Variovorax paradoxus: one gene and its partner. The protein of the gene in region 2 binds, or shares a complex with, the protein of the main gene of each other region. Links are inferred from orthologs where the notes say so. Each region holds a gene or a part of one and is shown on either strand. Other genes may lie near its edges.

Region 1 (12,793 bases), 3.4 Mb from region 2 along the record:
AGGATTACATGTCGGTGGCGAACAAGTTCATCGACATCTGGGAGCGCTTCGGTCGACTCGTCGATGAGCCCATCAAGAAGGTGTTCAAGTCACGCACGCAGGTGTGGCTCGATGCAGGGGATGCTCGGTTTCCGAAAGATCTGCGGGCTGAAGCGGAGCACCATCAAGAGGAGTTTGAGACTTACTATTTGATGGCGACGGACATGGAGTCGCCCGATGCTTCACCGCTATGGTCCTATGCCGCCCGTGTGGATCACGTGCCCCAGCAGTGCTACAGCACGCTCAAACTGATCTTCTGCTACGACTGGTATCAGGACGGCAATGAAACCAGGTGGAGCGACTTCGTGCGCGATTGCATCAGTTCGCTTCGGCCCGAACAGGCGTACATGGGATATGAGGTGGGAAACGGTGGCCTCGGCGTGATGGGGGCCTACGAGGCCGATGTGCTGGAACGCATATGTGCCGACTATTTCTACGGCCTGGACATTGATCATCCGTCGAGCATGGGGTTTCACTATCACGATGCCAGCAACGATGGATACGTGAACCCGTCTCGGCTTGGCGCGGGCCTTCGGCCGCCGACATGGTGCTTCATGCTTTCGCCGGTCTGGCAACGCAAGCTGGGCAAGCCCGAACACCAGATCCGTGTCGAACTGGCTGACCCGCGCATCAAAATCACGGCCGTGCCTTACCCGAGGAACGCACTCAACCCTGACGGCGCGAACGGTCTCTGGATCGAGCTGGGCGACCTCGATCTCTACCCGGTGGAAGACGGCGTGCCCGACGTGCTGGTCAAGGCCAATCGCCTGATCCGCCCGATCCGTTGCGACGACCTGAACCTCAACACCCTGGACGCCTGGGATGGCGATCCCAATCCACGGTTCGGGTATGACACGTCGCTGCGCTGGATGCGCCGCTTCGACGAAGACAGCGACTGGCCCAGCGCCGAGCAGCGCCGCAAGCCATCGCCTGATGAAGGTCGAGACCCCTCGGCCAGGTTGTCTTATGTCCCGGGCGGCGAACCCTGCCCGCAGGCCGGCTGGTGGTTCACCCTGGCGCAATCGGACAGCCGGCGCTACTTCGAGAAAGGCGAGGTCATGCCGATCATCAAGGGCAGCTCGTTCGGCGATACGTACTGGCAACGCCTGAACGATCCAGACAAGCCGGCCTGACGACAGTCACCGCCCGTCACGCAGGCACCGCGTCGATGTTCGCCCGGTCCCAGTGCCGGTGCTTGGCAATCGCCGCAATGAAGTCGTTCGCCACCTGCGTGGCGGCCGTGGTGTCGCCCATGTTGGTGACGGGCGTTGCCGCCACCACCACGCCGGCGGGCGCATCGGCCTGCGGCAGGTCGGCGGCGATGCCGAGTGTCGACAGCAGCCGCACGCCTTCGCCCACGGTGCAGATCGCCTTGCAGTGCTTGTAGGCCTCGAGCACGAAGTGCACCGCGTCGCCGATGCCGGCCATGGCCGCGGCGCTTTCGCTGCCCGCGGGCACCAGCACCGCGTCGAACATGACCGACGGGGTGTTGGCGAAGGTCATGTCGACATCGATCTGCCGCTTCGACGCGCTGGCCACGGTGCCCAGCCTCGGGCCCACGATCTTGCATTGGGCGCCGGCCTGTTCGAGCGCGTCGCGGATCGGCTTGAGCGAAGCCGAGTCGACGCCGTCGGCCACCAGGATCGCGATCTTGCGCGTGCGGATGGTGCCGTCGCCGGTGTCGGCCATGCTGAGCGCGGGCGACTCGTCGATGGGCAGCGTCATGCGGTGTTCGCGAAAGCCCGCGCGGCCTGCCGCCGCCTTGGCGTCGGGCTCGCCGATGCCCAGCGGCTCGGCCACGCGGCGCGCGAGTTTCTCGTCCACGTGCGCGAGGTTGTCGACCATGCGCTGGCGGATGGCGGGCACTTCGAGCTTCGACAGCTCGAAGCGGAAGGCCGCGATGATGTGTTCCTTCTCGGCCGCGCTCTGGCTGTTGAAGAACAGCCGCGCCTGCGTGAAGTGATCGTCGAAGGAGGCACTGCGGCGGCGCACCTTCGGCGGATCGATCTCTTCGGGGAACGACTGGAAGCCGTGGCTGCCGCCGTCCACGCGAAACTCGGCGCCGCTGCCCAGCGTGTTGGGCTCGTAGGCCACCTGGCCGCGCGCGATGGTCTGGCGGTGCATGCCGTCGCGCTGCATGTTGTGGAACGGGCACACGGCCTTGTTGATCGGCAGCTCGTGGAAGTTGGCGCCGCCCAGCCGCGAGATCTGCGTGTCGGTGTACGAGAACAGGCGCCCTTGCAGCAGCGGGTCGTTGCTGAAGTCGATGCCCGGCACCACGTGGCCCGGGTGGAAGGCCACCTGCTCGGTCTCGGCGAAGAAGTTGTCGGGGTTGCGGTTGAGCACCAGCTTGCCGATCTTCTGCACCGGCACCATCTCTTCGGGAATGAGCTTGGTGGGGTCGAGCAGGTCGAAGCCCAGCGAGTGTTCCTTGTCCTGCGGAATCATCTGCACGCCGAGTTCCCATTCGGGGAAGTCGCCGTTCTCGATGGCCTCCCACAGGTCGCGGCGGTGGAAGTCTGCGTCCTTGCCGGCGATCTTCTGAGCCTCGTCCCACACCAGGCCGTGGATGCCGAGCTTGGGCTTCCAGTGGAACTTGACGAAGTGGCTCTCGCCGCGGCTGTTGATGAAGCGAAAGGTGTGCACGCCGAAGCCTTCCATCATGCGAAGGCTGCGCGGAATGGCGCGGTCGCTCATGGCCCACATCAGCATGTGGGTGCTCTCGGGCATGAGCGAGGCGAAGTCCCAGAAGGTGTCGTGCGCGCTCGCGGCCTGCGGCATCTCGTGGTGCGGCTCGGGCTTGACGGCGTGGATGAGGTCGGGGAACTTCATCGCGTCCTGGATGAAGAACACCGGGATGTTGTTGCCCACGAGGTCGTAGTTGCCTTCGCGGGTGTAGAACTTGACGGCGAAGCCGCGCACGTCGCGCACCGTGTCGGCGGAGCCGCGCGAGCCGGCCACGGTCGAGAAGCGCACGAAAACGGGCGTCTTCTGGTCGGGGTCCTGGAGAAAGTCGGCGCAGGTGAACTGCGACATCGACTTGTAGACCTGGAAGTAGCCATGCGCGGCCGAACCGCGCGCATGCACCGCGCGCTCGGGGATTCGCTCGTGGTCGAAGTGGGTGATCTTCTCGCGCAGGATGAAATCTTCGAGCAGCGTGGGCCCGCGCACGCCCGCCTTCAGCGAGTTGTGGTTGTCGGGAATCTGCAGGCCCTGGTTGGTCGTGAGGGTCGGCGGATGCTCGACGGTGAAGCCTTCGAGCTGCTGCTGCTTGGCGTTGCTGCCGTCGCCCGCCTTGCTGGCGCTCGCGCGGCGGCCGGCCGCGGCCTTGTTCTGTGGCGTCATCGGGGATTTGCTGGAATCTTTCATGGGGAGGGCGCTCAGCCCATTTCGTTGTTGTCCAGGAACATGTCGAGCACGTTCACCAGGGCGATGAGGCAGATGCATCCGGCCACCGCGGCGACGGCCCACACGAGGATCTCGTCTCCCCAGGCACCGGTGAGCGAGTCGAACAGCGTTGAAAACTCCATGATTCCCTCCAAGGAACAAGTACTGGGGCGTAGACAGGGTGCGAACGGAGCACAAGGTTATGTTTGGCGCGCGCCGCGACCCGTAGTGGCGCCCCGCCCTACTCTGTGGGAGAACAAGTGCGCACGCGGTAGGAGCGCGCCGACAGCGCATCGCGGCGGCCTACGCGGGGTCGCGCATCCTGGATGCGTGGCCTTGCAACCCGCGTCGCATAGCATGGGCCGAAGGTGGCACCCATCGTGCTTGCCACCTCTTGGCCCGTGTCACCCCAGGGAAGAAAGAACTCCATGCAGATCAGGATCGGTTTCGACATCGAACTCGGCGTCACCGCCCCCACGGCGTTGATCTACATGCTGCAGGTGCATCCGTCGCGCGCCGGCGACTTGCAGGGCGGCGGCGAGCACCTCACCATCAGCCCGCCGCTGCCGACCGACCACTACGCGGACGCCTTCGGCAACCAGTGCGCGCGGGTGCACGTGCCGATGGGCGTGAGCAGCGTGCGGCTGCGCAACCATGCGACGGTGTACGACACCGGCTGGCCCGACGCCGTCGACTTCGGCGCGGCCGAGCACAGCGCCGCCGACCTGCCGGTGGAGACGCTGCCCTTCGTGCTGCCCAGCCGCTACTGCGAGGTCGACAGCGAGCTGCTGGCCTTCGCATGGGCCAACTTCTCCAGCGTGACGCCGGGCTGGTCGCGCGTGCAGGCCATCTGCGACTTCGTGCACCGGCACCTGCGCTTCGACTACCAGAACGCGCGCGCCACGCGCACCGCGCTGGAGGGTTTTCGCGAGCGCACGGGCGTGTGCCGCGACTTCGCGCACCTGGCGATCACGCTGTGCCGCTGCATGAACATTCCCGCCCGCTACGTGACGGGCTATCTGGGCGACATCGGCATTCCGCCGGTGCGCTATCCCATGGACTTCAGCGCCTGGTTCGAGGTGTACCTGGGCAACCGCTGGCACACCTTCGATGCGCGGCACAACACGCCGCGCATCGGGCGCGTGGTGATCGCGCGCGGACGCGACGCGGCGGACGTGCCGATCACGATGGTGTTCGGTGCGAACACGCTGCAGCGTTTCGATGTGACGACGGAAGAAGTGCTGCAGTAGGCCTTTGTCTTGCTCCTTCCCCCGCTGGGGGAAGGTTGGGATGGGGGCAGGCCTTCTATTGAGCGCCGCGCCGTTTTGAACGCCGTCGTGCCCCCACCCCGGCCCTCCCCCGGAAGGGGAGGGAGAAATACCTTATTTGCTGCTGTAGCCGAGCAGCTTCATCGCCGCGGCCAAGCCCTTGCGGCTGCGCTCCATGGCGGCCCACGGCTTGTTGCCGATTGCGAAGCGCTCGGCCGCGTTGCCGACATTCCACTGGTCGGCCGCCGTCACCACGGGCAGTTCTTCCCACGCGAGCGGCACGGAAACGCCGAGCCCCGGCCGCGAGCGCGCCGACCATGCGCTCACCGTGGTCGCGCCGAAACCGTTGCGCAGGTAGTCGACGAAGACCTTGCCCACGCGGTTGCGCGGACCGCTCTTGGCCACGAAGCGCGATGGAATGGTCTCGGCCAGATGCGCCACCACGGCCTGCGAGAAGCCCTTGACGGCGTCCCAGTCGTACTGGCGCCGCAGCGGCACCACCACGTGCAGCCCCTTGCCGCCGCTGGTCTTCAGGAACGAAGGCAGGCCCAGTTCGTCGAGCAGGGTGCGCACCAGCATGGCCGCCTCCTGGATCCGGGGCCAGGCGACGCCTTCGCCGGGGTCGAGGTCGAAGGTCATGCGGTCGGGCTTGCCGATGGCGCGCGAGGTGGCGTTCCAGGTGTGAAGCTCGATCACGTTCATCTGCGCGGCGCCCAGAAGGCCCGTCCGGGTGTCGATCTGCAGCAGCGGCTCGTGGCCGGGGTCGAGCGCGGGGTCGAGCAGGCGCACGCCGGGGATCTCGCGGTTCTGCACGTGCTTCTGGAAGAACAGCTCGCCGCCCACGCCCTCGGGCGCGCGCACCAGCGACACCGGCCGCCCGCGCAGGTGCGGCAGCATGAGCGTGGCCACGCTGTCGTAGTAGGCCGCGAGCTGGCCCTTGGTGATGCCGCTGTGCTTGTCGATCACGCGGTCGGCATGGGTGATCTTCTGGGCCATGGGCGCGGGTTTTCCTTTCTTCTTCGCTGGCGATGAAGCGTCGGCTTCGATCTCGCCAGCTTCCTTCGGCCGCTCGCGCCGGATGTCGCGCGCGGGCTTGTCGGCGCGCAGGCCCTGGAACACCGCCTGGCGCACCCGGTCTTCGCGCGTCCATTCGCCGAACGAGACCTCGGCCACGAGCGACGGCTTGACCCACTGCGCCTTGACGCCGCGCGGTTGCGGCGAGAACGGGCAGTCGTCGGTCGCCAGCCTGTCGAGCCTGGCCTTGATGTCGGCCAGGCGCTTCGCGTCGAAGCCGGTGCCGACGTTGCCGCAGTAGCGCAGCCGGCCGGTGGCCTCGTCGTGCACGCCCAGCAGCAAGGCACCGAAGCCGGCGCGCGCGCCCTTGGGCGCGGTGTAGCCGCCGATCACGAACTCCTGGCGCTGCTGGTTCTTGAGCTTGATCCAGTCGGGCGAGCGGCGCGGCACATAGGGCGAGCCCTTGCGCTTGCAGACGATGCCCTCGAAGCCGATGCGCGCGGACGACGCGAGCAGGTCGCGCGGCGCGGCATCGAAGGCCTCGCTCAGGCGCAGCGGCGCGGGCGGCTTCTTGCCGAGCAGCTTCGCGAGCCGCGCGCGGCGCTCCTCGACCGGCAGTTCGCGCAGGTCTTCGCCGTCTAGAAAGGGCGCGTCGAACAGCCAGTAGACGATGGCCGAGGTCGCGCCGCGGTCGAAGGCGTTCTGCAGCGCCTGGAAGTCGGGCGCGCCGTTCTCGCCTTCGACGGTGATCTCGCCGTCGAGCCATGCCGCGCCGGTGGACAGTTTCGCGAGCGCCTCGGCGAGCGCGGGCAGCTTCGCGGTCCAGTCGTGCCCGTTGCGGGTGAAGCAGCGGACCTTGCCTTTGTCGATGCGCGCGAGCAGGCGGTAGCCGTCGAACTTGAGCTCGTAGAGCCAGTCGCCGGGCGATGCGGGCGGAGACGCCGCCAGGGTGGCAAGCTGGGGCTGCAGGGTGGCGGGGAGCGCGACCTTCTTCGGTGCCTTTGCTTGTACCTTTGCGGGCGCCTTGGCCGGCATCTTTTTGGCAGGCTGCGCCACATCGTCCACGCCGCGCCCGCTCAGCACGCTCGCGGGCTGCTCTTCGAGTACGTCGTAGTCGTCGAGCGCGCGCGCCTCGGCGTCGCGCTCCTTGATGAGCAGCCAGGGCTCGTGCGACTCATCGCCCTTGCCGTGCATGCGCACCAGCGTCCAGTGGCCGTGCAGCTTCTCGCCGCGCAGTTCGAACTTGAGCTTGCCCGCCGCGAGCGACTTGCGCGCGTCGCCATCGGGCAGCCAGTCGCCCCGGTCCCAGACGATGACGGTGCCCGCGCCGTACTGCTTCGGCGGGATGGTGCCTTCGAAGCCGGCATAGGAAATCGGATGGTCCTCGACATGCACCGCCATGCGCTTGACGGCCGGATCGAGGCACGGCCCCTTCGGCACGGCCCAGCTCTTGAGCGTGCCGTCGAGTTCGAGCCGGAAGTCGTAGTGCAGATGGCTCGCGTGGTGCTTCTGGATCACGAAGGACAGCACGCCCTTGCCCGCCCGGCCGCCGGTCTTGGGCTCGGGCGTGCGCGAGAAGTCGCGCTTGCCGTGGTAGCGCGCGAGTGCCTTGCGCGCCGTCGATGCCGTCGTGCCCATGACCGCCGTGCTCCGTCAGGCTGCCTTGCGGTGGCGCACCGGCGCCTTGCGCGCGGCCTTGGCGGCCGGCTTGCGCTTCTTCGCCGCGGCCTTGGGAGGAGGTGCCTCATCTTCTTCGTCTTCCTCATCGGCGGCCGCGGCCTTGGCCGTCTTGCCGCCCTTGCCACGCAGGCTGCGCTGCAGCAGCTCGGTCAGGTCGATGATCTTGGCGCCGCGGCCCTCGGTGGATTGCGATTCCTCGGGCTCGGGCTGAGTGACGGTCTCGGTCTGGCCGGCTTTCACCTTCTTGTCGACCAGCCGGAGGATCTCGTCCTTGAACTCGTCCTTGAATTCGTCGGGGTCCCAGTCGGTGCTCATGTCGTCGACCAGTTCCTTGGCCATCTTGAGTTCGCGCTCGCTCAGGCCGGCCTTCTTCGCGTCTTCGGAGGGCAGCGGCAGGTCGGTCCAGGGGCGGATGTCGGCGCCCCAGCGCAGCAGGTTGAGCACCAGGCCGGGGCCCGCGGGCACCAGCACTGCAAGATGCTGCTTGGTCTGGATGACGACGCGCGCCACGCCCACGCGCCCGCTGCGTTGCAGGGTCTCGCGCAGCAGCGCGTAAACCTTGGCGCCGCGATTGATGGGGGCCACGTAATAAGGCCGCTCGAGGTAGACGAAGGGAATGCCGTCGGCCGGCACGAAGGTCTCGATCTCGATGGTCTGCGTGGTCTTGGGGTAGGCGGCGGCAATTTCCTTGTCGCTGAGCACGACGTACTCGCCGTCTTCGTACTCGATGCCCTTGACGATCTGCTCGCGCGCTATTTCCTTGCCGGTCTTCTTGTTGATGCGCTTGTAGCCGACCGGGTCCATGGTGCGCTTGTCGAGCCAGTCGAAGTCGATGCCGTGGTCGGTGGTGGCCGAATACAGCGCGACCGGAATGTGGACCAGGCCGAAGCTGATCGCGCCCTTCCACAGGACGCGCGGCGCGGGGGCTTTCTTAGAGACTGGCATGGGCACACTCCTTCAGGCTTGGAATGTGCGCCGCCCGCCCGTGCGGGCGATGTAGGAGCGCGGCCCCAGCCGCCGTCAGGCCACGGCGCCGGCCACCGGGCCCAGTTGGCGCTCGCTGGGCCGCGCGAAGTAGAACCATTCGGCGCCCGGCAGCGCCAGCGCGTTGGGGAACACGATGAAGCCGTCTTCGGGTGCGCTCAGCAGGGTGCCGTCGTGCCGCATGCCGATGGGTTCGCCGCGCGCCACTTCGTCGAAGGTGGCCCAGTCGCGCACGAAGCTGTCGTCCTCGTGCAGGCGGTCGGTCACGCTGGCCAGCCGCAGCAGCCGGGGTGGCTGCGCCGGGCCGGCGGACAGCCCCGGCGGCAGCGCGGCCATGCCCAGCAGCGCGAGCGTGCGGCGAATGGCGCGCCAAGCCACCTCGGGCGCCTGCGGGTCCAGGTGCTGGCCGCATTCGAGCGTGACGCCGTAGCCGCCGCGGCTGCGGATGTATTCGTTGGTGCCCCGGCCGAAATCGATGGCGGCTTCGTCGGCCGGCGTGCCGCCCGCGCGCTGCGCGAGGCCCGCGGCGTAGATGTCGAGCCAGCCTTCCACCACGATGGGCGTGCCGATGTGCAGCGCGAGCTGGCCTTCCTCGAAGGAGCGGGCAAAGGGCTCCAGCGTGCCGGTGTTGTCGCGCGGGCCGATCATGGCGAAGGCCTCGCCCTCGCTCTGGAAGGAATGCAGGTCGAGCAACACCTCGTGGCGCGCGATCAGCGGAGCCAGCGCATTGGTCACGCGGGCTTCGTAGTCGGCGGGCGCTTCGGTGGGCCGGAACAGGCGATTCAGGTTGCGCTCGCCCTCGCGCTGCAGGCGCCGGCGCGCGAGCGGGTTGGCGACCGGCACCAGGGTCAGTTCGCCGCGCTGCAGGCGCAGCGTGCCGGCCTCCAGCTCGGCCAGGATGCGCTCGATGCCCAGCGTGCCGGAGATTTCGTCGCCATGCACACCGCCCAGCACGAGCAGGCGGGGACCGGGATTCAGCGAGGCGAAGGCATGGATGCGCAGGCTGTCGGTGGCTGCGCCGTCGAATGGATCGGAGGACATCCGGGGATTATTGCGGAGCCCTTTCCCTGCGCGCAAAGGCGCTACTCATTTCATAGCAGGATGCGGGCCATGGCCGCCTACAGGGGCTGCCTTGCCTGTCCTACCAGGCCGGACACGGGCGCGGCCCAGGCTCGGACTTCATCCAAGCGAAGGAGCTCACATGAACAAGAGCAGCAAGGCCGCGCCGCAGAAGCAGGACGCGGAAGGCGGCAAGACCAAGGTGGCGCAGGACGGTGAAAAAGCGCCGCGCCTGCCGCACGAGCACGATCAGTCCTCGGACAGCCAGCAGACCCGGGACGGCCATCCGCCCGAAGTGGGCCGCCAGGCCCATGAAGACGTGGAGCGCGGCCTGGTCGATACCGACCGCGGGCTGGAAGCCAACCGCGTCTACAAGAGCGGGAAGATCAGCCGCTGACCACGCCGGCCAGCTGCTTGCGCATGTCGCCGATGACGGCGCCGTAGTCCTTGGCATTGAAGATCGCGCTGCCCGCCACGAAGGTGTCGGCGCCGGCGGAGGCCACGCGCGCAATGTTGTCGACCTTGATGCCGCCGTCCACTTCGAGGCGAATGTCGCGGCCGCTCTGCTCGATGCGCTTGCGCGCCATCTCGATCTTGCGCAGGGCCGAGTCGATGAAGCTCTGGCCGCCGAAGCCGGGGTTCACGCTCATGATCAGGATCAGGTCGATGTCGTCGATGGCCCAGTCCAGCGCCTCCAGGCCCAGGCCCGGGTTGAACACCAGCCCGGCCTTGCAGCCGGCGGCCTTGATGGCCTGGATGCTGCGGTGCACGTGGGGCGAGGCGTCGGGGTGGAAGCTGATGTAGTCGGCGCCCGCCTGCGCGAAGGAGGCGGCCAGCGCGTCGACCGGCTGGATCATCAGGTGCACGTCGATCGGCACCGGGGTGCCGTCGGCGGTCTTGGCATAGGGCTTGAGCGCCTGGCAGATCATCGGGCCGAAGGTCAGGTTCGGCACGTAATGGTTGTCCATCACGTCGAAGTGGATCCAGTCGGCGCCGGCCGCGATCACGTCGGTCAGTTCTTTGCCGAGGTGCGCGAAGTCGGCGGACAGGATGGATGGCGCGATGCGGAACGGGGTGCTCATAACCCTGGATTCTCGCAGCCGGCGGAAGTCCGACCAAAGGCCTCCGTTACCATGCGCCCCATGTCACACAGCCCCTTCAGCGTACAGGTCGAACCGCGCTTCCTGGCCGACCAGTCGTCCGCCAAGGACAACATCTACACCTTTTCCTACACGGTGACGGTCACGAACACGGGTTCGGTGGCCGCCCAGCTGATCGCGCGCCACTGGCTGATCAACGACGCCTCGGGCCATGCCCAGGAAGTCAAGGGCCTGGGCGTGATCGGCCAGCAGCCGCTGCTGGCGCCCGGCGAATCCTTCCGTTACACGAGCGGCTGCCGCCTGCAGGCGCCCAGCGGCACGATGCACGGCAGTTTTTTCGTGGTGAGCGAGGAAGGCGAGCGCTTCGACGTTCCGATTCCCATGTTCGTGCTCGAAGCCGACATCGGCGGCGCCCCTGTCTCCCGCGTACTGCACTGAGCACGGCGCACCCTCTTCCCCTTTTCTCCCCCGCCCCCCGACATGGCTGCCGCATCGCGCGACTTGCAGGGGCTGCTTGCCGGCCTCGACCCGACGGCCGATGTGGCGCAGCGCCACATCTGGCTCATCAATATCTTCGACTGGCTGCGCGGCGACCGCGCCTCGCCCCAGGCGGCCATGGGCCGCGTGCAGCTGCTGCTGGACGCCATCGAGGCGCGGCCGGAGCTGCGCGAGCGCCTGCGCGCCTGGTGGCGCGCCTTCACGCAGTCGGTCGACCTGACCACGCTGCTGGCCGACTACGGCTTCGCGCCGCGCACCGCCTTCGCCAGCGAGCTGAGCGAGCGGCTGCGCCGCAAGATCCTGCCGGGCACGCCCGAGACTACCGACGCGTCGGACCTGTTCCGCATGGTGCTGCCCGGCGTGTTCGACGCCGGCTGGATCGCGCTGCTCGACGAGACGCAGCTCGCGCGCATCGGCGCGCTGCTGGCCGACGCCGCCATCGACGAGGACGGCGCCCCGCGCTGGCGCCACACGGTGATGGACGCCGTGACCTACTGCGCCAGCCAGGTGGTGGCCACCGGCTTTTCGCCCGAGCTGCGGCTGCGCATGAGCCCCGAGCTCGGCGCGGGGCGCCCGTTCCACGCGCTGATGGCCGACCTGGACGGCCTGCGCGAGCAGATGTTCGCGCAGCCGCGCGACGACCAGGCGCTGCAGGCCGCCTTCGTGGTGTTTCGCGACCGGCTCGACGCCTGCCGCGCCGTGACTTCGTCGGTCTACACGCACCTGGAGGACAACGGCATCTCGGTGGGTCTGGTGTTCCGGCTGCGCCAGTTGCGCGAGCGCGTGCTGCGCATCCGCGAACTGCTCGACTGCCTGATGTCGCCCAGCGCCGGGCCCAGCGTGGCTCGGCTGGTCGGCCGGCTGGTGCTGGCGGGCGGCGAGCGCAACAGCATCCGCGCGCTGATCGCCTCCAATTCGTCGATGCTGGCCGCCAAGGTGACCGAGCGCAGCGCCGAGACCGGCGAGCACTACATCACCCGCGACCGCGCCAGCTATGCGCGGATGGTGAAGAAGGCCGCCGGCGGCGGCGCGCTCACCTCCATCACGGTGCTGCTGAAGTTCGGCATCTACGCGCTGGGCCTGTCGGCCTTCTGGAGCGGGCTGGCAGCGGGCCTCATGTACGCGGCGAGCTTCGTCGCCATCCAGCTGCTGCACCTGACGCTGGCCACCAAGCAGCCCGCCATGACGGCGCCGGCGCTGGCGGCGCGGCTGCGCGACATCAAGTCGGACGGGGCGGTGGACGGCTTCGTCGACGAGGTGGCCAACCTGGTGCGCTCGCAGGTGGCGGCGGTGCTGGGCAACGTGCTGGTGGTGGTGCCGGCGATGGCGGCGGTGGCGCTGCTGATCCAGCTGGCGCTGGGCCGGCCGCTGCTCGACGCGGCGCATGCCTCGGCCACGCTGAATTCGCTGTCGCTGGCCGGGCCGACCGCGCTTTATGCGGCATTCACCGGCATCCTGCTGTTTTCGGCCAGCATCATCGCCGGATGGACAGAAAACGCCTTTGTCCTGCACAGACTGGACTCCGCCATGCGTTACAACCCTCGCATCGGCGCTTTTCTGGGTGCCGCACGGGCTCGCCGCTGGGCCGACTTCATGCGCACACACATCTCGGGCTTCGCCTCCAACATCTCGCTCGGCCTCATGCTCGGCCTCCTGCCCGCGTTCGCGGGTTTCTTCGGGCTCGGGCTGGATGTGCGCCACGTGACACTGTCGGCCGGGCAAATCGCCGCGGCCGCGGCGTCCACGGGCCTGGCGGTGCTGCAG
Region 2 (10,229 bases):
CACCAGCACGTCGCTCTTCTTGTTGAAGCTCTGCTTGTAGGCCTCGAGGCTGCGGTAGAACTGGGCGAACTGCGGGTCGCGGCCGAAGGCCTCGCTGTAGGCGGCGGCGGCCTGGGCATCGCCCTCACCCTTGATCTTCTGCGCGTCGCGGTATGCGTTGGCAACGATCACTTCGCGCTGGCGGTCGGCGTCCGCGCGGATCTTTTCGCCTTCGGCCGTACCGGTCGAGCGCAGTTCGTTGGCCACGCGCTTGCGCTCGGCTTCCATGCGGCGATAAACCGATTCGGTGATGGCCTCCACGTAGTCGACACGGGTGATGCGCACGTCGACCACGTCGACGCCCCAGGGCTTGGCGCCCTTCACCACCGACAGCACTTCGCGCTGCACGTCGGCCATCAGGGCCTCGCGGCGCACCGAGATCAGGTCGCGCACGGTTCGCTTGTTGATGTTTTCCTGGAACGCATTGCGCACCACGCGGTTGAGCTGCATCGCGCCGGCGTTCTCGTCGAGGCCAACGTTGCGGATGTAGGCCTGCGGGTCGCTGATGCGCCAGCGCACGTACCAGTCGATCACCACGCGCTGCTTTTCAGCCGTGAGCATGGGCTCGGTGTCGATGCTGGAGAGCGTCAGCAGCCGCTTGTCGATGTACGACACGTTCTGGAACGGCGGCGGCAGCTTGAAGTTCAGGCCCGGCTCGGTAATGACCTGCTTGATCTGGCCGAGGGCATAGACCACGCCGAACTGGCGCTGGTCGACCACGAAGAGGGTCGAGCTCAGCAGCACGAGCAAGACGAGGATCGACGATGCGATGAATCCGATTCTGTTCATGTTCTTCTAGTCCTTTTTCAACGCACGTCGCGGTCGCGCGAGCGGCCGTCGCGGGCTCGCACGTCGCCCGTCACGGGCGCCACCGGGATCACCGAGGACTGGGCCGGCGCGGTGCCGGCGACGCTGGGGCTGGCCGCGTCGACCGGCGTGGGCGTCGCGCTGTTGCCGCTTTGCTGCATGAGCTTGTCGAGCGGCAGGTACAGCAGGTTGGAGCCCTGCTTGCTGTCGACCAGCACCTTGGTCGTGCTGGCGTAGATCTGCTGCATGGCGTCGGTGTACATGCGGTCGCGCGTCACCTGCGGCGCCTTCTGGTACTCGGCCAGCACCGAGGCGAAGCGGCCGGCATCACCCTGGGCCTGCGCCACGATCCGCGCCTTGTAGGCTTCGGACTCTTCCTTCAGGCGCGAAGCCGTACCGGTAGCGAGCGGCACCACGTTGTTGGCGTAGGCCTGGGCTTCGTTCTTGGCGCGTTCGCGCTCCTGGCCGGCCTTGAGCACGTCGTCGAACGCAGCCTGCACCTGCTCGGGCGGACGCACGCCGCCTTGCTGCAGATTGATGCCGACCACTTCGACACCGACCTTGTAGCGGTCGAGGATGGTCTGCATCAGCGTGCGCACGCGCGGTGCGATCTGGTCGCGCTCTTCGGCCAGCGCGGCGTCCATCTTCATCTTGCCGACCACCTCGCGCACCGAGGTCTCGGCCACCTGCACGACGGTCTCGGCGGGCGACTTGCTCTCGTAGAGCCAGGCGCGCGCATCGCTCAGGCGGTATTGCACCGCGAACTTGATTTCGACGATGTTTTCGTCTTCGGTCAGCATGGCCGATTCGCGCAGGCCCGTGGAGCGCACGATGGCGTCGCGGCCCACGTCGGTGGAACGGATCTGCGTGACCACCACCACTTCGTGGCGCTGGATGGGGTACGGCAGGCGCCAGTTGAAGCCGGCGCCGACGGTCGTCTTGTAGCGGCCGAATTGCGTCACGACCGCCTGCTGGCCTTCGTTCACGATGAAGAAGCCGGTGCCGAGCCAGATGAGCACGGCCACGGCAGCCACCAGGCCGAGGCCGAATCCTGCGTTTTTCATGTCGGGGCGGTAGCCGTTGCCGCCACCGTTGCTGTTGCCGCCGCTGGGACGGTTGCCGCCGCCCTTGCCACCGCCGAAGAAGCCTCCGAGCTTGCGATTGAGGTCGCGCCAGAGTTCGTCGAGGTCGGGCGGGCCCTGGTTGGGGCCCTGGCCGCGGGGACGGTCGTTGTTATTGCTGTTGTTGCCCGAAGGCGGGGGTGTCGGTGCACCTGGGGGATTGGCATCGGGGGGGCGGTTGCCGGCCGGGCGATCGCCGTTGGAGGACGGCTCGTCGCCGCGACCCCATCGGCCGTCGTTCAGATTGAACATGCCCAGAAACCCTCTCCGCGCTGGCTTTGAATTCATTCGCTTCGTTCTCTTGTCAGTGGCGGGATTGTGCCCAATCAATCGGCGGCATCGTGCAATTCAGCGTCTGCCTCAGGGGACATCGTATCGGCTACGGAGCCCGATTGCCGGGCGAGCTCGGCGCGCAGCAACGGCACGCCCTCGCCGCTCTTGGCGCTCAGGAAGATGCGGGGGACCTGCACGCCGTCGATTTCCATCTCGTCCTGCAGATGCAGCGGATGCTGAGCGCTTTCAAGGGCGTCGAGCTTGTTGAAGACCAGAAGCTGCGCAACGGTGTCGGCGCCGATCTCGCGCAGCACGGTCTGCACCTCGGCCATCTGCTCGGGGTAATGGGGGTTGGAGGCGTCGATGACGTGCAGCAGCAGGTCGGCGTCGACCGCCTCCTGCAGCGTCGCCTTGAACGCGTCGACCAGGCCGTGCGGCAGGTCGCGGATGAAGCCCACGGTGTCGGAAATCGACACCTGGCGCCGCGCGTCTCCCAGGTAAAGGTTGCGCGTGGTGGTGTCGAGCGTGGCGAACAACTGGTCCGCCGCATAGGCGCGGGCCTTGACCAGCGCATTGAACAGCGACGACTTGCCGGCGTTGGTATAGCCGACAAGCGAGATGTTGAAGGTGTCGCGCCGCTCGCGCTGGCGGCGCTGCGTGCCACGCTGCTTCTGCACCTTGGCCAGGCGCTCGCGGGTGCGCTTGATCGACTCGTTGATCATCCGTCGGTCGAGCTCGATCTGCTTTTCGCCCGGGCCGCCGCGCACACCCGCACCGCCGGTCTGGCGCTCCAGGTGAGACCAGCGCCGGACCAACCGGGTGCTGAGGTACTGCAGGCGAGCGAGTTCTACCTGAAGCTTGCCTTCGTGCGAGCGGGCGCGCTGCGCGAAGATTTCGAGAATGAGGAAAGTGCGGTCATACACCGCAACGTCGAGCTGGCGCTCCAGGTTGCGCTGCTGGGCGGGGCTCAGGGCCTGGTCGAAGATGACTTCGCTCGCCCTGTGGAGGGCGGCCAGTTCCTTGATTTCTTCGGCCTTGCCGCTACCGACGAACAAGGCCGCGTCGGGGGCCTTGCGCTTGCACGAGAGACGGGCGACGGGCGTGAGGCCGGCAGTCTGCGCAAGCAGGCCGAGTTCCTCGAGTTCGCTGTCGAAATGGGGCAGCCCGAAATCGACGCCGACGAGAACGGCGGCGCCTTCCTGGCGGGGGATCTGTTCAGACAAGCGGGATCAGAATTGGGAAAAAGCGCGACGACCGAGGCCGCCGCGCTCCGCGCTATCAGGCTGCGGCGTCGTCGTTCTCGGCAGCCGAGAAATTGACGGCACGACCCGGCACGATGGTGGAAATGGCGTGCTTGTAGACCATTTGCGTCACTGTGTTGCGGAGCAGCACGACGTATTGGTCAAAAGACTCGATCTGCCCCTGCAGCTTGATACCGTTCACCAAATAAATGGAAACCGGCACATGCTCGCGACGCAGGGTATTCAGAAACGGGTCTTGCAGAAGTTGCCCTTTATTGCTCACGATATTCTCCGTGTTCAAGAGTAGTTGTTGGAGAGATGACCTTAACACAGGGTTTCCGCGCTGCAGCAACCTGAGTCAAAAGCCTTGAGAAAATAACGGTTCTCAAAAGACGGAACTTCCGCTCCAGCCTCAAGTCATTGGCCGCCATCGGCAGCCAATGGACTCAATCGTCCTTGTCCGCAAAAGGATTGTGAGAGCTCTTGAATTCGATCCGCAAGGGGGTACCCACCAGATCGAATTCCTTGCGGAAACGCCCCTCGAGGAAGCGCTTGTAAGCATCGGTCACATGCTCGAGCGAATTGCCGTGAATCACGATCACCGGCGGATTCATGCCGCCCTGGTGCGCATAGCGCAGCTTGGGCCGGTACATGCCGCCGCGCTTGGGCGCCTGGAACTGCACCGCCTCCAGCAGCAACCGGGTCAGCACCGGCGTGGACATCTTGCGCGTGGCCGACTTGTGGGCCTGCGCAATCGCCTGCCACACCGGGCCCAGGCCCTGGCGCTTAATGGCCGAGATGAAATGCAGCGCAGCAAACTTCAGGAAAGGCAGCCGGGTTTCGATCTGCCGCTGAATCTGTTCGCGCTGGTAGCTGTCGACTGCATCCCATTTGTTGATGGCGATCACCACAGCGCGGCCGCTTTCGAGGATGTAGCCCGCGATGTGCGCGTCCTGGTCGGTCACGCCCTGCGTGGCGTCGAGCAGCAGCAGCACCACGTTGGCCGACTCGATGGCCTGCAGCGTCTTGACCACCGAGAACTTCTCGATCGCCTCGAACACCCTGCCCTTGCGGCGCAGGCCGGCCGTGTCGATCAGCTCGAAACGCTGGCCGTTGCGCTCGAAGGGCACCGAGATCGCGTCGCGCGTGGTGCCCGGCATGTCGAATGCCACCAGGCGCTCTTCGCCGAGCCAAGTGTTGATCAGCGTCGACTTGCCCACATTGGGGCGCCCCGCCACTGCCAGCTTGATCGGCTTGTTGGCTTCGTCTTCCTCGGATTCGTCGTCCGGGTCGGGCAGGTTCAGCGGCTCGAGCGCAAGCTCGACCAGGTCGCGCATGCCTTGCCCGTGCGCCGCGGAAACGCCGTGCACGTCACCGAACCCGAGTTCGTAGAAGTCGACGAGCTTGGTGCCGTCGTGCATGCCTTCGGCCTTGTTGGCCGCGAGCACGCAGGGCTTGCCGAGACGGCGCAGTTCATTGGCGATGTCATGGTCCTGCGCCGACAGGCCCTCGCGGGCATCGACGACGAAGATCACCACGTCGGCCTCGGCCACGGCTTGCCGTGTCTGCTTGGCCATTTCCTTGTAGATGCCGCTGCCGGCATCGGGCTCGAAGCCGCCGGTGTCGATCACGATGAACTCGTGCTTGCCCAGGCGACCGTTGCCATAGTGGCGGTCGCGCGTGAGGCCGGCGAAATCGGCGACGATGGCGTCGCGCGTCTGTGTCAGGCGATTGAACAGCGTCGACTTGCCGACGTTGGGACGCCCGACCAGGGCCACGACCGGCTTCATGGCCGGCCTTTCGATGGCGCGGTTTTCATGGTCGGGCCTTGCGAGAAAAGATTATTCAGGGCGATATCCAAACACACCACCCTTGGCAGTCACGACCACGACCGTGTTGCCGACGAGCACCGGCGCAACGGTGATGGCGGAGCCATCGGGCGTGACACGATTGAGCAGCGCGCCGTCTTCGCGCGACACGAAATGCAGCGTGCCGGTGCTCTCGCCGATGATCAGCGAGCGGCCCACGGCCAGCGGCGAAGTCAGTTCACGGTTCTTGAGGCGGCTCATCTGCCAGGCACGTTCGCCGTCGCCGCGGCGCCAAGCGATGACGCTGCCGTCGGACTCGGTGCCGTAGACAAAGCGGTCGTCGCCGCTCACGCCGTCGGCGCCCGAGGCCGGCTTGCTCCAGGCCAGCGTGCCGCGCGCGGTATCGACGCAGCCGACGCTGGCGTAGTAGGCCCGTGCGCACACCGAGTCGCCCACGCGGCTCACGCTGCCGGTCAGGTCGACCAGGCGTTCCACGTCGTTGGTGCCGCGCGGCGCGGCGATGGGGGCTTCCCAGCGGGAGGTGCCGTTGCCCGGGTTGATGCCGACCAGACGGCCGCCGAGGCCGGCCACCAGCGTGTCGCCCACGGCAATCAGCACGCCCGACTTGCGCAGCACCAGGTTTTCACCCGCGCGCTGCTGGATCCACAGGCGGCGGCCGCTCTGGCCGTCCCAGGCGCTCACGCTGCGGTCGGCGGTCTGCACGAACACGCGGCGACCAGCGACCAGCGGTGCTGTAAAGGCTTGCGCGGACAGCTTCTGCTTCCACAGCACCTTGCCGTTCTCGAGGGCCACCAGTTCGTTGCCGGTGGTGACGACGGCCGCCAGCGAACCGTCGCTGCCGACGCCGGCCGCCAATGGCGTACCGGCGCTCGCGCGCCAGGTTTCACGGCCGGCGCGGGCATCGATGGCCACCACCGTGCCGTCGCTGCCCGCGACGGTGACGATGTCGCCGTTGATGGCGGCCGTGAGCGGGAACTTGACCTCAGGCACCTGCACCTTCCAGGCCTGGCGCACACCCATCAGGGCCGGATTGGCGGGCAGCTCTTCGGGCTTCGGCTTGCTGGTACCCGAACAGGCGGCCAGGAAAGCGACCAAAACAAGGGCTGATCCCGCACGCAGGGCGGTCGATTCAGGCATGAGACGCTTGAAATTCATGATGCGGTCAGGGAGTTTTGGGGGCTGCGGGAGTGACGGTAACGACCGGGGCCAGGCTCTTCGGGTCGACACCGACCGCGTTCAGCTTGATCTCGACCAGACGACGGTAGTCGGAAGTCGCGCCAAGACCGGTCCAGGCCTTGCGGTACTCGGCTTGCGCTTCGTCGCGCTTGCCCTGGGCCAGGTAGATGTCGCCCTTGCGATCGGCCACCAGCGGTTCGAATTCCTTGGGGACGCTGCCGTCGAGCTGCTTGAGTGCATCGTCGTACGACTTGCTGTCGAGCAGCTCGCCCGCGAGGCGCAGCTTGGCAACGGCCTTGTAGCCAGGGTCGACGGCGTTCTGTGCAACCCACTCCAGTGCTGCGCGCGAGCCTTCGGCATTGCCCTTCTCGAACAGCGTCTTGGCGACCAGCAGGCCGGCCTGCTGTGCATAGGCGGTGTTGGCGAAGCGCTCCTTCATGTCGCCCAGCACGCGCTGGATGCGTTCGACGTCGCCGGACTGCGTGCTGCGCTCGACCTCGTCGTAGAGCGCGGCGGCCTGGACAGCCTTGTTGCGCTGGAAGTATTGCCAGCCGTTCCAGGCCACGAAGGCACCGGCGACAAGCAGGACGGCCCAGGTGATCAGGGTGCCGTAGGTATTCCAGAAATGCTTGAGCTGGTCGAGCTGTTCCTGTTCTTCGAGGTCGAGATGGGTTGCCATGCGTGTCAGGTGTTGGGAGCCGGCGATTGTAGGGTGGCGGCCCAGATGGGGGCTTCAGCAAGTGCTCGGGAAGTTTGCGCGCCGCTTCCGTCGCGCAACGCCTTGAGAGTCACCTCGCCGCGTGCGAGTTCATCGGCGCCGAAGATTAGGGCGTAGGTTGCGCCGCTGGCATCCGCCTTCTTCATCTGCGCCTTGAAGCCGCTGAGGCCGTCGACGGTTGCCGCATGCATCTGCACGCGCACGCCGCTTTCGCGCAGCTGCTGCAGCGTACGCAGCGCGACCGGCATGGACGCTGCATCGGGCACGATGGCATAGGCGTCGGGCACTGGCGCCGGCACTTCGGCACCTTGCTCCTTGAGCAGGTCGAGCACGCGCTCCACGCCCATGGCCCAACCCACGGCCGGCGCGGGCTTGCCGCCGATCTGCGCGATCAGGTCGTCATAACGCCCACCGGCACACACCGTGCCTTGCGAACCCAGGCGGTCGGTCACGAATTCGAAGACCGAGAGGTTGTAGTAATCCAGCCCGCGCACGAGGCGCGGATTGATCGTGAATGCAATGTCGTTGGCCTTGAGGATGGCTTGCAGCCCCTCGAAGTGCGCGAGCGATTCGGCACCGAGAAAGTCGATCAGCTTAGGTGCCGACTCGACCACGTCCTTCATTGCCGGATTCTTGGTGTCGAGAATGCGCAGCGGGTTGCTGTGCAAGCGGCGCTTGCCATCTTCGTCGAGCTTGTCAGCGTGCTTCTCGAAGTGCGCGATGAGTTCGGTGCGGTGCAACGCGCGTTCGGCAGGCTGTCCCAGGCTGTTGAGCTCGAGGCGAACATCGGTCAGGCCGATGGCCTTCCAGAGTGCGTTCGCCAGCAGGATCAGCTCGGCATCGACGTCCGGGCCTGCAAAGCCCAGCGCTTCGGCCCCGATCTGGTGGAACTGGCGGAAACGCCCGCGCTGCACGTTCTCGCGGCGGAACATCGGGCCGGTGTACCAGAGGCGCTTGGGCCCTTCGTACAGCATGTTGTGCTCGATCACCGCGCGCACCAGGCCGGCGGTGTTCTCCGGGCGCATGGTCAGGTGCTCGAACTTGCCGTGCTTGTCGGCGCGGTCCTCGAAGGAGTACATCTCCTTCTCGACGATGTCGGTCACTTCGCCGATACCGCGCACGAAGAGTGCCGTGCGTTCCAGGATCGGCGTGCGGACGTTGCGGTACGCAAACCGCCCCATCAGGTCGCGCACGGTGGCCTCGAGCCACTCCCAGCGCGCCGATTCGGGCGGCAATATGTCGTTCATGCCTTTGACGGCATTCAATTTATCAGCCATGGATCCTGCGGAGGTGTCAGGCAGCGACGGCGTGTTCGCCGCCGAAGCGCTTTTCGATATAGGTTTCTACGAGCTGGTGGAACTCGTTGGCGATATTGTCGCCGCGCAGCGTAAGCGCCTTTTCGCCGTCGATGAAGACCGGCGCCGCGGGCGCCTCGCCGGTGCCAGGCAGGCTGATGCCGATGTCGGCATGCTTGCTTTCGCCTGGGCCGTTGACGATGCAGCCCATGACGGCCACCTTCAGCGTTTCCACGCCGGGATACTTCTTGCGCCAGACCGGCATCTGCATGCGCAGGTAGTCGTCGATCTGCTTGGCCAGTTCCTGGAAGGTGGTGCTCGTGGTGCGGCCACAGCCCGGGCAGGCGGTGACGCTCGGCACGAACACGCGCAGGCCAAGCGCCTGCAGGATCTCGTTGGCGATCAGCACTTCCTGCGTGCGCGACTCGCCCGGCTGCGGCGTGAGCGACACGCGAATGGTGTCGCCGATGCCCTCCTGCAGCAGGATCGACAGCGCCGTGGCCGAAGCCACCGTGCCCTTGGTACCCATGCCGGCCTCGGTCAGGCCCAGGTGCAGCGGATACTCGCAGCGCCGGGCCAGCTCGCGGTAGACCGAGATCAGGTCTTGCACGCCGCTCACCTTGCACGACAGGATGACCTGGTTGCCGGCCATGCCCATCGACTCGGCCAGCTTGGCGGACTCGATGGCCGACGTGATCAGCGCCTCGTACATCACCTGCTTGGCATCCCAGGGCTGGGCGCGTTGGCTGTTGGTGTCCATCAGGCTGGCGAGCAGTTCCTGGTCGAGGCTGCCCCAGTTCACGCCGATGCGCACCGGCTTGTTCCAGCGCATCGCGGCGTCGATCATCTGGCCGAACTGCTTGTCCTTCTTGTCGCCCTTGCCCACGTTGCCGGGGTTGATGCGGTACTTGCTCAGCGCTTCGGCACAGGCCGGATAGTCGGTGAGCAGCCGGTGGCCGTTGTAATGGAAGTCGCCGATCAGCGGCACGTCGACGCCCATGCGGTCGAGCTGCTCGCGGATGTAGGGCACCTGCGCGGCGGCTTCGGGCGTGTTGACGGTGATGCGCACCATCTCCGAACCGGCCAGCGCAAGCTCCTTGACCTGGATCGCGGTGCCGATGGCATCGACGGTGTCGGTGTTGGTCATCGACTGCACGCGCACCGGCGCGTCGCCCCCCACCGTGACCACACGCGGGCCCCAGACCACGCTGGCCTGGCGCGAGCGGCGCGCCTTGGGCGCCGCCGATTCGATGGGAAGAAGGCAATCGCTCATGACGTCACCTCGAAACGCGCCACGCCACCGCTCTTGGTGACCGGCTTCAGGTCGAAAGGCTTGCCGCGCACCTGCACGTCGACGCTCGACGCACGGCCCACGACCACGGACAGCGGCAGCGCGCCCGACAGGCCGACGGTCTCGCCGGCCTGCAGGCTGCGACGCAGCAGCTGCTTGCCGCCGGCTTCGGTCACGGTGATCCAGCACTCTTCACGTGCCACGAAAACGAGCTGCTGGCTGCTCGCGGCGGAAGCTGCAGGCGCGACGGCGGCGGGTGCCGTTGCGACCGGCGTCGTTGCATTGGCTGGATTGGCAGCAACAGGCGTCTCTACAGCCGCTCCCACCGAACCGCTTGGCGCTACCGCCTGAGCCGGCACGGTCTCGGCGACGACGCCCGAACCGCCCGGCGTTCCCGCGGACGCATCGTTCGTTGCCGGGGTGTCGGCCGAGCCATGCG

What was found.
Region 1: the proteins of hfq (region 2) and katE are in contact, whole or in part, in a crystal structure (PDB 3VU3), measured with the Escherichia coli proteins. The link is inferred for Variovorax paradoxus from one-to-one orthologs.

The regions. Positions count from the first base shown.
Region 1 is NZ_CP091716.1:1,094,843-1,107,635, reverse strand. Bases 787-3,743 are described here. They hold katE (catalase HPII), read right to left. Parts: upstream 3,385-3,743; coding sequence 1,189-3,384; downstream 787-1,188. Other genes in these bases: L3V85_RS05425 (hypothetical protein), read right to left, coding at 3,420-3,569; L3V85_RS05435 (DUF3396 domain-containing protein), read left to right, coding at 787-1,172. Outside these bases: more of L3V85_RS05435, read left to right, coding at 1-786; L3V85_RS05420 (transglutaminase-like domain-containing protein), read left to right, coding at 3,855-4,676; ligD (DNA ligase D), read right to left, coding at 4,809-7,346; L3V85_RS05410 (Ku protein), read right to left, coding at 7,362-8,333; L3V85_RS05405 (succinylglutamate desuccinylase/aspartoacylase family protein), read right to left, coding at 8,409-9,413; L3V85_RS05400 (hypothetical protein), read left to right, coding at 9,574-9,828; rpe (ribulose-phosphate 3-epimerase), read right to left, coding at 9,818-10,513; Co2+/Mg2+ efflux protein ApaG, read left to right, coding at 10,574-10,969; L3V85_RS05385 (site-specific recombinase), read left to right, coding at 11,012-12,793.
Region 2 is NZ_CP091716.1:4,527,078-4,537,306, forward strand. What follows is about bases 2,142-4,826. They hold hfq (RNA chaperone Hfq), read right to left. Parts: upstream 3,765-4,826; coding sequence 3,519-3,764; downstream 2,142-3,518. Other genes in these bases: hflK (FtsH protease activity modulator HflK), read right to left, coding at 2,142-2,219; hflX (GTPase HflX), read right to left, coding at 2,294-3,463; der (ribosome biogenesis GTPase Der), read right to left, coding at 3,928-4,826. Outside these bases: protease modulator HflC, read right to left, coding at 1-828; more of hflK, read right to left, coding at 846-2,141; more of der, read right to left, coding at 4,827-5,271; outer membrane protein assembly factor BamB, read right to left, coding at 5,323-6,465; L3V85_RS21060 (YfgM family protein), read right to left, coding at 6,473-7,165; hisS (histidine--tRNA ligase), read right to left, coding at 7,171-8,481; ispG (flavodoxin-dependent (E)-4-hydroxy-3-methylbut-2-enyl-diphosphate synthase), read right to left, coding at 8,498-9,772; L3V85_RS21075 (RodZ domain-containing protein), read right to left, coding at 9,769-10,229. UniProt on the Escherichia coli protein: RNA chaperone that binds small regulatory RNA (sRNAs) and mRNAs to facilitate mRNA translational regulation in response to envelope stress, environmental stress and changes in metabolite concentrations.